2 regions of the Exiguobacterium sp. s101 genome follow, and region 2 is predicted to be linked to the other one. Evidence: a T-box and tRNA genes for the amino acid it is inferred to sense, from the RefSeq annotation. Region 2 holds a T-box; the other holds one or more tRNA genes.
What was found. The T-box of region 2 lies ahead of argS (arginine--tRNA ligase). A T-box ahead of a tRNA ligase gene usually reads a tRNA of that ligase, here a tRNA-Arg.

Region 1 (8,125 bases), on a different contig from region 2:
TTGGCTGCATCAAGCGGACGTAATGTAAGATATCGTAACGATGTCGGAGCGTATCGAGCAGGTCAGGGACAATTTGCTTCTGAACGTGAATCAGTTGCTGGATCATGCTCATACCCCCTCGACTTTAAGTGTGGACAATTTTCGTCCCGCTTTTTTATTTGCGTCCCACCGCTACGAGTTCATCTTATCAATCACTTTTCCGTCTGACAACCCCTTCAAACGTTTTTTTTCAATGTAAGCGTATACTTAACAAAATCTTCAACTTTGTTGTCATCATATCGCCCTTGACAGATGGTCTCTCCCTCGTATATAAGAACGGGGATTTCGAAGAGATACTTTTCTTCGAGTACCTCGTCCCCTGTGATATCAATTTGTTCGATTTCAATCGGATAGTCTTCTTGAAGCCATTCGAGCATGACGACCGCCTCGTCACAAAGCGAGCAATTCTCACGTTTATATAATGTCAATTTCATCTGAATCACCCTTTCCATAACTGCCGCTCACGCTCCCGTGAGTTACCGAACCCTAGTTCTTCCCGGTAGTTCGTCACCGTCCGACGTGTCACTTGATAACCGTATCGTGCCAGCTCATGGGCAAGCGTCTGGTCACTTTGTGGTGCTGTCTCTTGTTGAATCAGTTCAGCGAGCATACGTTTGATCATAAACGGTGAATGACCATGACTCGTCGACCGGACAAAAAAGTGTCTCCACTCCATAATCCCGTTCTCAGTCTTGGCGAATTTCCCTTGGATGGCACGCCCGACCGTCGATTCATGTTTTCCGATCAAGTGCGCGACCGTCCGACGGGTCAACGGGTTGAGGACGAGTTTTCCTTTGAGCCATTCCGTCTGACGTGATTCGATGACGCCCCAAATCTCACGCAACGTCTCATTCCGCATCGCAAGGGACGTCATCCACCATCTCGCCTCACGGTCATTGCCGACTCGCGTCGAATCGAGCTCAGGGCTGAGCCACGTCGTGACGAGTTTTTCGTCTTCATAGCGCACCTCGACTTCCGGAAAAATTTGACTAGTTTCTTCATATAAACTAGGACGTTTCGGAAGCGTCGCTACAATACGTTCTAGACCGGCAAGCTCTTCCTCTGAGACGGCAAGTACGATTGCCATCTGTTGATGACTCACACCGTTCTCGATTGCGTCGAATACATCGACGACACGAGGGTCGTCATGTTCGATCGCATGTCGATATTGACACTCTCTTTCTGTTCTCGCCCCAATCCCCGTCGGTTCAAGAAACAAGAGCGCCTGTCTCGTTTGTTCGATTTGAGCGACATCAACTTGAAGACGCTCCGCCAACACTTCATTCGTGTCCGGCAATAATCCTCGATGGTCGAGCAAGAGGACGAGCTTTCGTCTAAGCTCTTTATCCGCCTCACTACCGCCCCCTTCTCGAATCTGGGTAAACAGCTTCTCTTCAAATGCGCTCGCCACATCCTCGATCCATTCGACACCCCCACTTCCGAGATGGATGTTCGCGTTATGTCGGGCTAGCCGTGCAAGACGAAATATGAGCGCCAGACGATCCGCCTCGAGCACCGGTAGCCGTTGCACGAGGTCTTGCGTCATCTGTTGCTGTTGCACTTGTTTTTGTTCTTGCCGTTGCATCGTTCTCCCCCCTCTTCTCTATTGTAACGAACCCGCTCCACTCGCGCTCAAAAAAGGTAAATGAACAGGATTGCTTTTTCAATAAAACAAATGTATAATAAATTCGTGTCACACATATGCACCCGTAGCTCAGGGGATAGAGCACTGGTTTCCGGTGCCAGGTGTCGGGAGTTCGAATCTCTCCGGGTGTATCAGAAATAAAGGACGAAGACCTTAGTTGGTTTTCGTCCTTTTTGTATATTTTCACCTACAATTTCAAACCACCCCGCTTCCGAATATCCTTTATATAGTATATTAGAGTAAAAGATTTGGAAAAGAGGTGTCATTTTATGGCTCATACTGTTCCTGAAACAATTCGTTCTTCTGCTACGGCAGGTGAGCGACTCGTCTTTCGTACATTGAAGCATTACCTACCAGACGACTATATTGTTTATTACGAACCGAATATACATGGCCGCAGACCGGACTTCGTCATCATCGGACCGGACTTAGGATTAATCGTCTTAGAAGTGAAAGATTATACTCGCTCTACCCTATATCAATTGAATCATGATGAATGGATTATCACTCCGGCAAACGGATCTCAAAAGAAAATAAAAAGTCCGTTTCTGCAGGCCCGGGAAAATATGTTCAAACTGACTGACGTTCTAAGAAAAGATCAAAATCTGATTCAACACGAAGGGAAGTATGCAACGACTTTAAAATTCCCATATGGGTCCGGGGTCATTTTTACACGTTTGACCCAAAATGATTGTATCCGTCACGGATTATATCAAGTGATTGACCCTTGCTTTTCCCTTATGCGTGATGAAATCAATCCCGATGACCCGCAATTCTCTGAAGAGGTACTCATTGAAAAAATACTAAACATGTTCACCGTTCCTTATCGCCTAAAGCAACCATTGACCGGTGAAGAAATCGATTCGATTCGCTATCATCTGTTTCCTGAAGTCCGAATCAGCGCAGAGTTTAAAAAAGTCACCCCTTATCAAGATCAACTTTTATTGTCGCTCCATAACATTCGAGCGATGGATTTACATCAAGAAAACTTGGCTAAACAACTCGGCGATCAAAATCGATTAATTCGAGGTGTTGCAGGAAGTGGGAAAACACTGATATTAGCCAGTCGCGCTAAACTGTTATCTAAACAGCATCCCGAATGGAAAATTTTAATCCTATGTTACAATATCTCGCTAGCTCGCTTTATCGAACAGATGGTGCAACAAATGATGCTAGAACCGGATGATTTGTTCGATTTCGATCCTTTAGTAAAATGTAAAAGCCATTTGATCGAAGTACGAAATTTCCATGCCTGGTTGCAGAACGATTTACATATTTCTGAGAAAAGGATTTTAGCGACACTTGAGAAGTTAAGAAAACGAGAAATCATCCTTCCTTCGTACGATGCCATTTTGATTGACGAGGGACAAGACTTTGAACCCGAATGGCTCGAACTCGCCAGTGAAGTCTTGAACCCAGAAACAAAATCTCTGTTGCTTGTTGAAGATCGCGCACAATCCATCTATAAGCGGAAACGTAGCTATGTACAGGACACGGGTCTCGACTTCCGAGGAAGGTCTAAAATTTTAAATATCAATTATCGGAACACATCTCAAATCGTATCGTTCGCCTGGTCGTTTTATCAATCCAATTCTTCTCTAAAAGATAAAGTTGTGACGAAGGAATTAGATGGCGAAATCATCGCTCCTCAGAGTACGCTTAGAAGAGGTCCTGAACCAGCCATTATCAAATGCGAGCATTTCTTCAAAGAAGCAGATCTCGTAGCTCGGCAAATCAAAAAGTTACATGACGAGAAGAAAGTCCCCTATTCTGAAATGCTGATTCTTTATCGTGTCCAGAAGTTTTCGTCGATGCACTATGTCGATGCGTTACAACGTGCGTTAGATTACTATGAGATCAAACACTTTTGGATCACAGAAAACAGTGAAACAAAGCGCACTTTCTCAAAAGATGACAAATGCGTAAAAATCAGTACGATTGACAGCAGTAAAGGACTTGATTTTCAAGCAGTGTTTATCGTCAACGTTGAAAATATGCCGTTCAAATATGAAAAAAATGTCGAGCGTGAAGTCTCTCTCCTTTACATCGGGATGACGCGTGCTAAAGAATATCTGTTCTTATCGTATTCTGGTGAATCTAGTTTCACGCGTTATTTCGAATCTAGTCGGGTCATCACGTTGGCTCGTCCAAAACTAAATGGGTAACCATCACTTCTTGAGACGTTTTACACATCGTGGGTCGTGGAATAACCAGTAGAAAGGGTTTCTGTTTGACCAACATTGACTATACAGGTATGATGAAATTACAACCTACATAAAGGAGGCAGATTCAATGTTAATTCCAACAGTTATCGAACAAACAGGCCGTGGGGAGCGCGCGTATGACATCTACTCACGCTTGCTCAAAGACCGTATCATCCTTCTCGGTAGTGCGATTGACGACAACGTCGCGAACTCCATCGTCGCACAGCTCCTCTTCCTCGCAGCTGAGGATCCAGAAAAGGACATCTCGCTCTACATCAACAGCCCAGGTGGTTCGATTACAGCAGGTATGGCGATCTATGACACGATGAACTTCATCAAGCCGAACGTGTCGACGATTTGTATCGGAATGGCTGCATCGATGGGTGCCTTCTTGCTCCAAGCCGGTGAAAAAGGTAAACGCTTCGCATTGCCAAACGCGGAGATTATGATTCACCAACCGCTCGGTGGCACACAAGGCCAAGCGTCAGACATTAAAATTCACGCAGAACGCATCATCAAAATGCGTGAGAAGTTGAACCAAATCATGGCAGAAAACACTGGACAGCCACTTGAAGTCATCGAACGCGACACAGAGCGCGACTACTTCATGGCCGCTGACCAAGCGAAAGACTACGGTCTCATCGACAAAGTCATGACACGCTAATCATACAAAAGACGTTTCCCATTTCTATCGGGAAACGTCTTTTAATATGGTTTTTGTCACTTTTCGGACACCTTTACGCCGAATACGTACCGACTATCGCCTTGCGTCCATTCCCCGCCGACTTCATAGAAATAGGTGCCCGGCTCATCCGGGACGATTGCGTCTGCCGGGATGAGTTCGCCGTCCTCGATTCGATGAAAACTCGATGCCTTCGGTTCCGCATGATAGACGACGTCGATTCGGTCTCCCGGTTTGACCGTAATCAGTTGCAGGTCATCCTCTTCCGGCAAACCATAGTCGGCGCATGTCGCTTGATTGCCGGCCTCCCAACAGTACGTCGATTGTTCTACTTCCGCCGTCACCGAACCGACGCGGACAGTCGGGAGTGGTGGTTTGACGGTGTCTTCTCCGTTGCCTAACAGCGTCACGCCAAAATAGATGATGCCAACACCGACAAGCAAGAATAATAAGACAATCCAAAAATGTCGATTGCTCTTCACGGTCTCATCTCCTTCTCTCACTAGTTCCCTATCGCGTAGTAAAATTCCTATTCCAACAAAAAAAGACCCACTTACGTGAGTCTCGTGCGTCATTTCGGGCGACGTAGCCCTTTCATCATATAGCCGCCTTTGAAATCAATCGGGTCAAATGCGACGAGAAACGCCTTCGGTTCATGTTTCTCGACAAGTTCACGAAGTTCCTTCATCCGTGTCCGGGCCGCCAATACGTCAAGACGATAACGGATTCCGTCACGTCCTTGACCTTGGTAATGTGTCACACCGTATCCATTGTCGCGCATCTGTTGAATGAGCTCGGCCGGGTACTCTTTCGTGTGAACTTGAATCATGTTGTAGCCGATTGCGAGTTTCCGTTCGACGAAGCCACCGAGTAAAATCCCGAGTCCGAACCCGACCGCATAGACAATCATTCCGAGCGTCGTCAAATCCTGGAATACAATACCGAGCGCGAAGATATAAATTAATGTTTCTAGCGTACCAAACATCGCTGCAATCATTGTTTTGCCTTTAACAAGCATAATCGTTCGAAGGGTCAGAACCGGCACGAAGATTAATTGTAACAATAAAATAAGTAGCAATTGACTTGCTTGTCCCATACATTTGCCCTCCTCTTTATTCAGTACCTCAACTATTCCAAATTTTCTGGAGAGATGCAACTAAAAAAGGCTGACCGAAGTCAACCTTTCACTTAGTTATCTAGATTCTTTACGCTCGTGAGCAACTCGTAGTCTTTACGAATAACTTCGTAGATTGCATTCTTATCTCCGTTCAACAACTCTTCTGCACGAAGCTGGTTCAAGAAGAGGCTCGTTGCAAACGTGACGAGTGCACTTTTCGGAATCCCGATTTCTTTTGCACGCTCTGTGATGACTTGATCGAGCTTAGCGTCGATCGTGAGCGATAATCTTTTCTTTTCATTCGACATAATGATGAAGCTCCTTTAATTCGCTTTTCATAAAACCTATACACAATTGCTTATTATATAGGAAGAATGGTTTTGGTGCAACCGCATCACGAAGATGCAATCTCGCCACCGCTGCGCACACGCTCGGCAATTTGATCAATTTTACGAAGTCTATGGTTGATTCCTGACTTCGATATTGGTCCGGACTCGAGCATTTCCCCGAGCTCCTGCAAGGAGACGTCTTGATGCGTGACACGCAGTTCGGCGATCTCCCGCAGTTTTTTCGGCAAGACATCGAGTCCGACTGTCCGTTCTAAGAATTTGATATTCTCAACCTGACGCAATGCCGCACCGACCGTTTTGTTCAAGTTCGCTGTCTCACAGTTGACGAGACGGTTGACGGAGTTACGCATATCTTTGATGATGCGTGCATCTTCAAATTCCAGCATCCCTCGTGTGGCGCCAATCAATTTGAGGAAATCTGAGATTTTCTCGCTCTCTTTCATGTAAAGGATATGTCCTTTTTTCCGTTCGAGCGTCTTTGCGTTCAAATCAAAGCGGTTCGCCAAATCACGTAGCGCCTGATTATGATTTTCATACAAACTATACACTTCGAGGTGATACGATGACGTCTTCGGATGGTTGATCGACCCACCTGCAAGAAACGCCCCACGTAAATAGGCACGTGCTAAGTTCTCGTCCCGTGTCATATCCGAGTTAAGTGTCCGGATCATCTCATAATTCTCTCCGAGAATCTCGAGGTCCCGAAGCATCGTCTCTGCATGTTGTGATACACGGACGATATAGACATTGTTCTTTTTCAGACGCATTTTCTTCCGTACAAACAAATCGAGCGGATGGTCGTAAAGCCGCTTCATCAATGAATACATCCGTCGGGCAATCGAGGCGTTCTCCGTCGAGACATCAAGGGTCATACCTCGTCCTAGGGCAAGCGAGATGACTCCATTCATCCGAACGAGTGCCGACAATTCAGCTTTCGCCTCGGCATCGTTTGCTTCGAGCTGGGTGAGTTCTTTCTTCACATCTGATGCAAAGCTCATCGAGTTCCCCTCCTTTCTATCTTTCAAACAATCTTTATTTCAATTCCAACTCCTGAAACGAACGAGGTTTCTTAATCCGAAGCACCCGTTGCATGACAAGTCCGGCGATGGCATCAGAGTCATGGCGGATATAATCGCGGTTATAGTCAACGATATCCCCTGCGAGGACGTTCGTCCCGTAGTGTCGGAGCTTTTTCCGGTCGAAACGGACTTCTTCTGATCCGTCTTCAAGATAGCGCTCTAAATAGTCTTCAGCAATCGGCTCGTTATTAACAACAATCGTGTCAATTGATGCCTTCCCGAGGTACGACTCGACGACTTTCAAATGTTTCATCGCGTCATAACCTTTCGTCTCCCCCGGTTGTGTCATAACGTTACAAATGTAGACGACCGGGACTTTCGAGCGGATGATTTCTTCCCGTACGGCCGGGATGAGTAAGTTCGGGATGATGCTCGTATAGAGACTTCCTGGACCGAGGACGATGACGTCTGCTTCTTCAATTGCCTCAACGACCCCGGGTGCCGGCTTGATGCCTTCCTCGAGTAAGAACAGGCGTTTAATCGGCTGCTCTTGGAGCGGGATTTTGGATTCCCCTTTGACAATCGTTCCGTCTTCGAACTCCGCCGCGAGTGTCATGAGCGTCTCTGTGACCGGCAATACCTTCCCTTGTGCGTTCAAGAGCTGTGACATGACGTCAATCGCTTTCACAAACGAGCCTTCACAAATGTGCGTCGCCGCCGTGAGCATCAAGTTTCCGAGGGAGTGCCCTTCTAAGCCATAGCCCGTGTCGAATCGGTATTGCAAAATTTTATCCATTAATGGCTCGACTTCCGATAATGCCAAGATGACGTTTCGAATGTCCCCTGGAGGCAACATATGAAACTCGTCACGCAGACGTCCCGAACTCCCGCCGTCATCGCCTACCGTGACGATAGCCGTGATGTCGAGCGGATAATGTTTCAAGCCACGGACGAGGGTGGACAATCCCGTTCCTCCACCGATGGCCACTACTTTCCGGTCTCGTCTCATGTCACTTCTCCTTCGTCGCGTGAGCGAGGTCACGGTGGACTGTCTTCACGTTATATCGCT
Region 2 (8,125 bases):
TGTCGTTCAAAAACTTGAAGCCAACTATGACAAAATCTTGGTGGTGCGGACAAGACGACGAGACGATCGCCTCGGTCGTCTAATAGCATAACCTTCAATAATTGATTGTCCGCACACGCGCTTGAACAAAATAGCTCTTTATCCCGGTGAAATAGCTGAAACGACTCCGTCGATGTGATGGCCGTCGTTTCTCCGACTTGATCGAGAATGACCGTGTCACGGTCTCCTTGGTAGGGAATGCGCCAGTTTTCATTCGTTATCACATTTTCAACTAAAAAATGATGAGTTCGTTCATCGAACAGGGTCACGCATGTTTCAGGTGTGAATCGTTCGAAATCATACGTCCCTTGATACGCCAGCTCGATGATGTCCCCGAACATCGGGACTTCCTCGTAACGACTATACCGAAACGTATGATCGTCAAGGTTCAAAGCCACGACATCCGATTCGGCTGAATATAAGAAGATGTCATTACCTTGCCAATGGTGCAGATTGCTAAACCAATCTCCGTTGAATCTTTGTGGAATCGCATGTGTCTCCATCGTTCCTCGTTGTAAATCAATGACTCCATAAAATCCTCTTTCTTGAAACCAAGCTACGGCACGCGTCGTATTCGGCTCCACATATAGGGCGCACGGTGTCCATATCCAGTCAATCTCCCAGCGAATTTGAGATGACTCGTCAAAGAACAAAAAGCCAGTTTGCGCCAAGTACAACATCCAACCTTCACCGACACGTTCTAACCATTCGATCGTTTGATGAAATTGAAAGTCTGCTGTTTGTTTGTACATTTGATCACTTCCTAATTTCAGCTTAGCAACGACCGAAACGAAATTCGATTTTGAATGTGTTCGTTCAACACATTTCTTATTTTCCTGTATACTGACGGTATAGATTTATGGTTTAGAAAGGAGAATTCCAATGCGTCCATTACAATTATCGCCAGAGACCGCTGTTGAGCTTGCGAAAAAATTAAACGTCCCGCTCGAAGAACTGATGCATATGCCGAAGCACATCCTCGTCCAAAAAATGATGCAACTCGAATCATCTCAATCAGAGGGAGACACACCAAAGGAGACGGATTAACGTCTCCTTTTTGATTACTGCTCTTTACGTTTCCGCTTCTTCGATACATACCAGAGACCGCCGATCACGGCGAGTGCAGCACCACCGGCCACAGCGTATTTGCTGTAATCCGGGCGACGCTCGGTCACGACAAGTGTCGAAAGGGGTGCCACCGTCATGTGGCGTTCTTCGACTTGGCGCGGTGCCGTCAGATTGACGGTATGGTCTTCTACGTTCACCTCAAACTTACCAGAAGGAAGTTTGACCTCGACCGCCTCTTCGAGCCCGTTATGATACACGATGTGTCTTTCTACGTAACCCTCTACGTGGCGGCTCAATTCAAACGCAATCACGCCTTCTTCTTCATCGAAGAAACGTAAGTGTTTACGAATCTGTTCCGTGTTCTCGAGTCGGAATAGCGGATATTGCTTCCGCAGACGCAAAAGGCCTTTGACATATTCTACACTTGGCGCTTCTTGTTCCGCTCGTGTCCAGTCCACACGGTTGACGACTTCACCTGAGTTAAAGCTGTTCTCATCCCCGTCTTTTGTCCGGAAGAACTCCTGGCCACTATGGAGGAACGGAAGCCCTTGTCCAAGAAGCACAATCGATGTCGCTAAGCGGTGACGGCGCCGACGTGTCGTCTCATCATCTTCAGGGTTCGTCACGGATAACTTGTCCCAAAGCGTCAAATTGTCATGACATTCAACGTAGTTGACGACCTGGTTCGGCTCATCAGCGAAACTTTGGCTCGTGATTCCACCAGCAATCCCTCGTTTCACGTCTGCTGTCATGTCCGTGTTTCCACTCACCCAGCCCGGCAAGTCTTCGATGAAGACGTCTCCTCGGACACCGTCTCGAATCCCGTCATTGAACTGGGCAATCCGCGGCATTTTGTGCGCATTATGTTGGTTCGCTTTTTTACGGACTGGAAGGGGCGTATCCAAATCCCAACCTTCCCCGATGACAAGGATTGATGGGTCGACGCGGTCGAGCGCCTTTCGAATCTGATTCATCGTCTTGACGTCATGTAGTCCCATCAAATCAAAACGGAACCCGTCAATCATGAATTCTTTGGCCCAGTACGTGACACACTCGACCATGAGCTTACGCATCATCGTGCGCTCGGATGCCGTATCGTTCCCGCATGCCGAACCATCTGCTAGTGTCCCGTCTTCATTTAATCGATAGTAGTAGTCAGGGACAAATTGACCGAGCGGCGTCGTCAACGCATCGTACGTATGATTGAATACGACGTCCATGATGACACGGATGCCTCGATCGTGAAGCGCCTGAATCATTGCTTTTAATTCGATGATTCGCGTCGCCGGGTCATCTACCGACGAAGCGTAAGAACCTTCGACCGCAAAGTAATGCACCGGGTCGTAGCCCCAATTATAGTTGTTTTCCCCCTCACGCGACTCATTCACCGAGCCGTAGTCAAAGAACGGCATCAATTGAAGATGCGTGATGCCGAGCGAGGTGATGTAATCGAGTCCGGTCGGGTAACCGCTCGTGGTCATCGTACCTGTCTCGGTCATACCTAAGAACTTGCCACGGTGCGTGACCCCGCTCTCCGGATGACTCGTCAAATCACGGACGTGCGCTTCATAGATGACCGCTTCTTGTGAAGAATTGAATAGCGGACGTTCTTTGATCCAATGGTCCGGGTTCAAAGATGCCGGGTCGAGCAGACATCCACGCTTCCCATTCACTCCGACGACTTTCGCATATGGGTCGAGCGATTCTACTTTCTTGCCGCCAATCATCGCTTCAAATACATAAAATTGATCTTCGTATAAGGCACGGTCGAGTTCAATCACCCACGTCCCCTTTTCAGCCGGTTCTAGTTCGAGTCGTTCAAACTTACGGGCACGGGCTGTGCGATATACCTTGACCGACATTTGTTCCGCGACCGGAGACCAGACACGTAGTCGAATCTGTTCCCCTTTGAACGTCACCCCTAGGTCTTTCCCGTGATAGGCAACGTGATCTAAGTCTGCATGTGTATGTTGATCCATTGTACGTTCCATCTCTTCACTCCTTCACTGCTTCAAATCTGCTATCATTATAACAAAACCACACAAAGGATGGATGAAACATGGCAAAAGACAATTCTTTCGATATCGTGTCAGAAATGAATCTTGAAGAAGTAAAGAACGCAATCCAAATTGCGGAAAAGGAAATTTTAAACCGTTATGACTTCAAAGGCTCAAAAAGTGAGATGTCCCTCGACAATGGCGACCTCGTCCTCATCTCGGATGACGACTATAAACTCGAGCAATTAAAAGACGTTTTGATCACGAAATTGATCAAACGCGGTGTCCCGACAAAAAACCTCGACTATCAAAAAGTAGAGCACGCACTTGGCGGCACGGTGCGTCAACGCGTGAAATTGAAGAGCGGTATCGATAAAGATGACGCAAAAAAAATCAACAACGCCATCAAAGAATCAAAATTAAAAGTAAAATCACAAATTCAAGACGACCAAATTCGTGTCACGGGTAAATCACGTGATGACCTCCAGGCCGTCATGCAACTCGTGCGTGAGCTCGAGTTGTCCGTCGATGCCCAATTCACGAACTTCCGATGAAACTCGCTATCATCAGTGATCCGCACGGTTCGTTTGATGATTTAAAGGCTGTTCTCGATGACGTTCATCGCGAAACGGAGCACATCCTCTGTCTCGGCGACCTATATGAGTGCCATATCGGAAAGAAGCGACGCCATGAGCGGTTTCATCATGTCGAAGACGTTGTGACGTACGACCCAAATTATGAAGCGTTACTGACCTTCCCAAGTCTACGGGGCAATCAGGAGGAGCGAATCGACGAGGTACTCGTCATCGACCACCCTGTGAAAACACGAATTTCCTTGTTACCCGAACAGACGACTCTTGGAGAGGCACGCTTTTTACATGGGCATCAAGTCAAATGGAACGAGGACTGGGAACCGATTGTCGAGAAAGGGACATACCCGTTCGTCTTCATCGGACACAGTCACATTCCGGGTATTTATCGAAAAGGTAAATCTCTTCCATGGGAAATCGGGACACCGTTTCACTTGAAGAAAAAACGATATGTTATCAACGTCGGCGCCGTCATCTTTGACCGGGAATAGTGTCTATATGACACGGAAGCCCGAACGGTGACACGGATGAAAGTGTGAGCATAGGAAAAGGACCTCAATTTTTTGAGGTCCTTTCGTCTGTCTTACATTTCACCTGGAGCTTCGACACCGAGTAAACGGAGTCCTTCTGTCAATACGAGCGTCACTGCCTTCACGAGAGCGAGACGTGACTGTTTGCCCGCATCGTCTTCTAGGACGCGGACATGGCCGTAATACTTGTTGAACGCTTGCGCGAGGTCAAGTACGTAACGGCTGATGATGGATGGTTCACGGCGTTCATGAGCACGAGTGATGACGTGCGGGAACGCGTTGAGCATCGTGACGACATTCCATGAGTGGTCATCGTCTGCACCGGCGAACGGTGAGCCATCATAGTTTCCTTTACGAAGGAGTGAGTTGGCACGGGCATTCGTATATTGGACGTAAGGTCCTGTCTCGCCTTCAAACTTGAGCATGCTGTCGAGGTCGAATTCAATGTTGTTGATACGTTCATTCTTTAAGTCGTGGAAGACGACTGCACCAACACCGACCATACGGGCAACGTCTTGTGCGTTCGCAAGGTCTGGGTTCTTCTGTTCGATGTTCCCTTGTGCCTTTTCAATCGCTTCTTTCAAGACTTCTTCAAGAAGAACGATGCGTCCTTTACGTGTCGACATCTTCTTCCCTTCCTGCAAGATCAAGCCGAACGGTACGTGATGCATGCCATCGACAAAGTTATATCCAAGCTTACGAAGGACCGAGAACAGCTGTTTGAAGTGAAGGGCCTGTTCGCCACCGACGACATAGTTCGCTTGCACGAAGTTGTACGTCTCGTAACGATAGATCGCTGCTGCCAAGTCGCGTGTCGCGTACAATGTCGCGCCATCTTTCTTCTTGATCAAGCAAGGTGGCAAGTTCTCGTCTTCGAGCGAGACGACCATCGCGCCCTCACTTTCGACTAAGAGATTTTTCGCTTCGAGCATCTCGACGACGCGTCCCATTTTATCGTTATAGAACGCTTCCCCATTGAAGCTTTCGAATTTCACACCGAGGAGGTCATATACTTTTTGGAACTCTTTAAGTGACTCGTCACGGAACCACTGCCAAAGTTCTGTCGCTTCCGCATCACCATCTTCAAGCTTTTTGAACCAAGCACGACCTTCGTCTTCGAGTTCTGGTTGTGTCTTCGCCTCTTCGTGGAAATGGACGTATAATTTTAAGAGTTCTGCAATCGGGTTGGCTCGTACCGCTTCTTCATCGCCCCACTTCTTGTAGGCGACCATCAATTTCCCAAACTGAGTGCCCCAGTCTCCAAGGTGGTTGACGCCGACGACGTCATATCCGTTTTTACGTGCGATTTGGTTGATTGCATTCCCAATCACCGTCGAACGCAAGTGACCCATCGAGAACGGCTTCGCAATGTTTGGTGACGAGAAGTCCGTCACAATCGTTTCATTGCGTGCCTCGTGTGTTGCATACTCTGATTTTTCCTCAAGTACCGTGTTGATGATTTCTTTTGATACGACATCACGGCTCAAGAAGACGTTGACGTAAGGTCCCGCCGCCTCCACTTTCGTGAACAATTCATCGTTCAATTCATTTGCGATATCTGTCGCAATCATAACAGGTGCTTTCCGGTAAGCTTTCGCCAATTGGAAACACGGGAACGCGAGGTCACCGTGCGCCTCGTGTTTTGGCTTCTCAATCAATGCTTCAATTTGGTCAATCGTGAGTTCTTCACCGATGACACGGGATAGTGCTTCTGCATACTTGCGTTCATAACTCATCTGTATGTCCTCCTTCTTCAATAACAACTCATAAAAAAAACGCCCTTTGCATAGATGCAAAGAGACGGGAATTCCCGCGGTACCACTCTTCTTGCCTGCATGATGCAGACCGCTTTATGGTGATAACGGTTCCCTCCGGCTATGCCTACTCTCGTTTCGGATAGCATCTCAAAAGTGCGTTTCGCGACGTTTGTCAGCCCGGGCTCTCACCAATCCCCAGGTCGCTTTGTTGACTAAACCATCGTTACTCTCTTTTTCATCGACATTCGTCTATGCGGTTGAAAAGCAACTTCATTATAGAGGATATTCCCTGTATACTCAATGCTAGAATTCAAGCAGGATAGAAGAGAAGCAGGACTCTCACGAAATCCTGACGAATCTTTACTATTATATCTTGAAATTTCCCAAGCTAGGAGGGAACATATGAATCACTTTCGCAAGATGTCCGTGCTCGGCTGGAGTATATGGAGCGTTTTATTCCTCTTCACCATCGGATTATTTGCATTGGATATCCTGCACGCCCCAACCATCGATCCGTTGTCGTTTATTTTAATCTCATTACTCGTCGTCATTTTTCAACTCGACTCAATCGAAGTCAAAGGTGTGTACTTCACTTTTTCTGAGAGTATCGTCTTAATCTTATTTTTATTTTTTGGATTTGAAACGGCACTCATCGTCAACCAAATCGGATTGTTTATTTTTCAATTTGCCAATCTGAAACCAAAAGTCGCCATCCGTCGATTCCGTTTCACTTATCCTTGGAACGCCATTACAGCTTATTTAGAAATTGTTATTCCGGCAGCTGTCTATCTCGCCATTGGTGGCGAGACCGGACTTGACTTTTATTCACAGGAATCTTTTGTTCCACTCGCCGGACTGTTTCTTGAAATTTTCTTAAACACCGTGTTCCAAAAATATCAGGTGAAATGGTGGTTCCGTGTCGACATCGCCTTGAGCGACTTTATGAAGATTGCATTTTATACGTACGTCGTCAGTCTGATCTTCATTTTAGCGGCGGCATTGTTCCGAGAGACCAATCTACTTGTCGTCAGTAGCATCGCGGCTGCATTAACATTTTTTATTAAGCGGCTCCTCATTCAAAAAGAGCGGCAAGATGCATTCAAATCGTTGATCGAACAATACGATGAAGCAAAAGAAGCCGTCTCCTTGTCACAGAGTGAGGCGCAAGCCATCGAAGTTTTTTTAAGTCAGTGTGAACAATTGAATCACTACGATGAAGGATATGTCGAGTTTAGATTGTTCGATCGTATACTCTACTTTGATTTGAAGACACGTCAACCAATCGATCGACCAGTAGTATACGCACTACTCGACATCAGTCAACCGAATGACCCCGTCCTCGACTATGAGATGCGATTTGAATGGGATGCCTCACTTTCCGATGCTTTCCATAATGACTATCATAGCTTCGTCTCTGTCCGCTCGGAAGAAATAGAAGGAATTCGTACATGGATTGTCATGACCGGCGAGCAGGTTTATGGATATCCAAAAATCATTCAGCAGGAAATCATCAAACTCTTAAAGTCGTTCAATCGGACCATCAGTCGGTGTCATGAACGAGACCGTCTCTATACCGAGAGCCGGACGGATAGTTTGACGCTTCTCGCAAATGCACGCGCATTTTATGAATATGGGATTCAACAAATATCCAATATCTCGATGTATCCGATTTCGGTCGCCATGCTCGATATTGATTTCTTCAAAAAAATCAATGATACGTATGGACATCAAGTCGGTGACCACGTGTTACAAGAATTCGGGCGACGAATTCGACAAGTACTTCGTACAGATGATTTTGCCGCACGATATGGCGGGGAAGAATTCATTTTACTCCTCAACCAGTGTGATATGACCCAAGCGATTGAAGTCGCAGAGCGCATTCGTCACCAAATCGAAGCAAAACCATTTTGTGTCGACCAATACGAAATTTCTGTGACCACGTCGATTGGAGTCGATACGATTGAAGCGTTTGGAAATAAGCGTCTAGATGATACGATTCGAAACGCAGACCGTGCGCTGTATGTCGGTGGGAAATATGCAGGACGTAACCGCGTGGCACACTTCAACAATTTAACGACGTAAACTCCCCTTTCTCACATCGAATTGGGGAGTTTTTAAGTTGACAACTAGATTCGAAACAGGTA

Region 1: it encodes a tRNA-Arg, which carries the amino acid that the T-box ahead of argS (arginine--tRNA ligase) is inferred to sense. The anticodon was not compared.

Annotation. Positions count from the first base shown of each region.
Region 1 is NZ_JACSKX010000009.1:22,411-30,535, reverse strand. Features, by position in the region: gene KNO76_RS08940 (sugar-binding transcriptional regulator) at 1-103, opposite strand, end outside; gene KNO76_RS08935 (glutaredoxin family protein) at 216-473, opposite strand; gene KNO76_RS08930 (RNA polymerase factor sigma-54) at 479-1,624, opposite strand; tRNA gene KNO76_RS08925 (tRNA-Arg) at 1,743-1,815, shown strand; gene KNO76_RS08920 (DEAD/DEAH box helicase) at 1,954-3,849, shown strand; gene clpP (ATP-dependent Clp endopeptidase proteolytic subunit ClpP) at 3,977-4,552, shown strand; gene KNO76_RS08910 (hypothetical protein) at 4,609-5,052, opposite strand; gene KNO76_RS08905 (DUF2179 domain-containing protein) at 5,142-5,666, opposite strand; gene KNO76_RS08900 (hypothetical protein) at 5,759-5,995, opposite strand; gene whiA (DNA-binding protein WhiA) at 6,082-7,035, opposite strand; gene KNO76_RS08890 (gluconeogenesis factor YvcK family protein) at 7,070-8,065, opposite strand; gene rapZ (RNase adapter RapZ) at 8,067-8,125, opposite strand, start outside.
Region 2 is NZ_JACSKX010000007.1:15,801-23,925, forward strand. Features, by position in the region: gene KNO76_RS07440 (hypothetical protein) at 1-791, opposite strand, end outside; gene KNO76_RS07445 (YycC family protein) at 922-1,086, shown strand; gene pulA (type I pullulanase) at 1,101-3,098, opposite strand; gene KNO76_RS07455 (YajQ family cyclic di-GMP-binding protein) at 3,167-3,658, shown strand; gene KNO76_RS07460 (metallophosphoesterase family protein) at 3,655-4,185, shown strand; gene argS (arginine--tRNA ligase) at 4,278-5,960, opposite strand; T-box leader at 6,018-6,229, opposite strand; gene KNO76_RS07470 (GGDEF domain-containing protein) at 6,384-8,063, shown strand.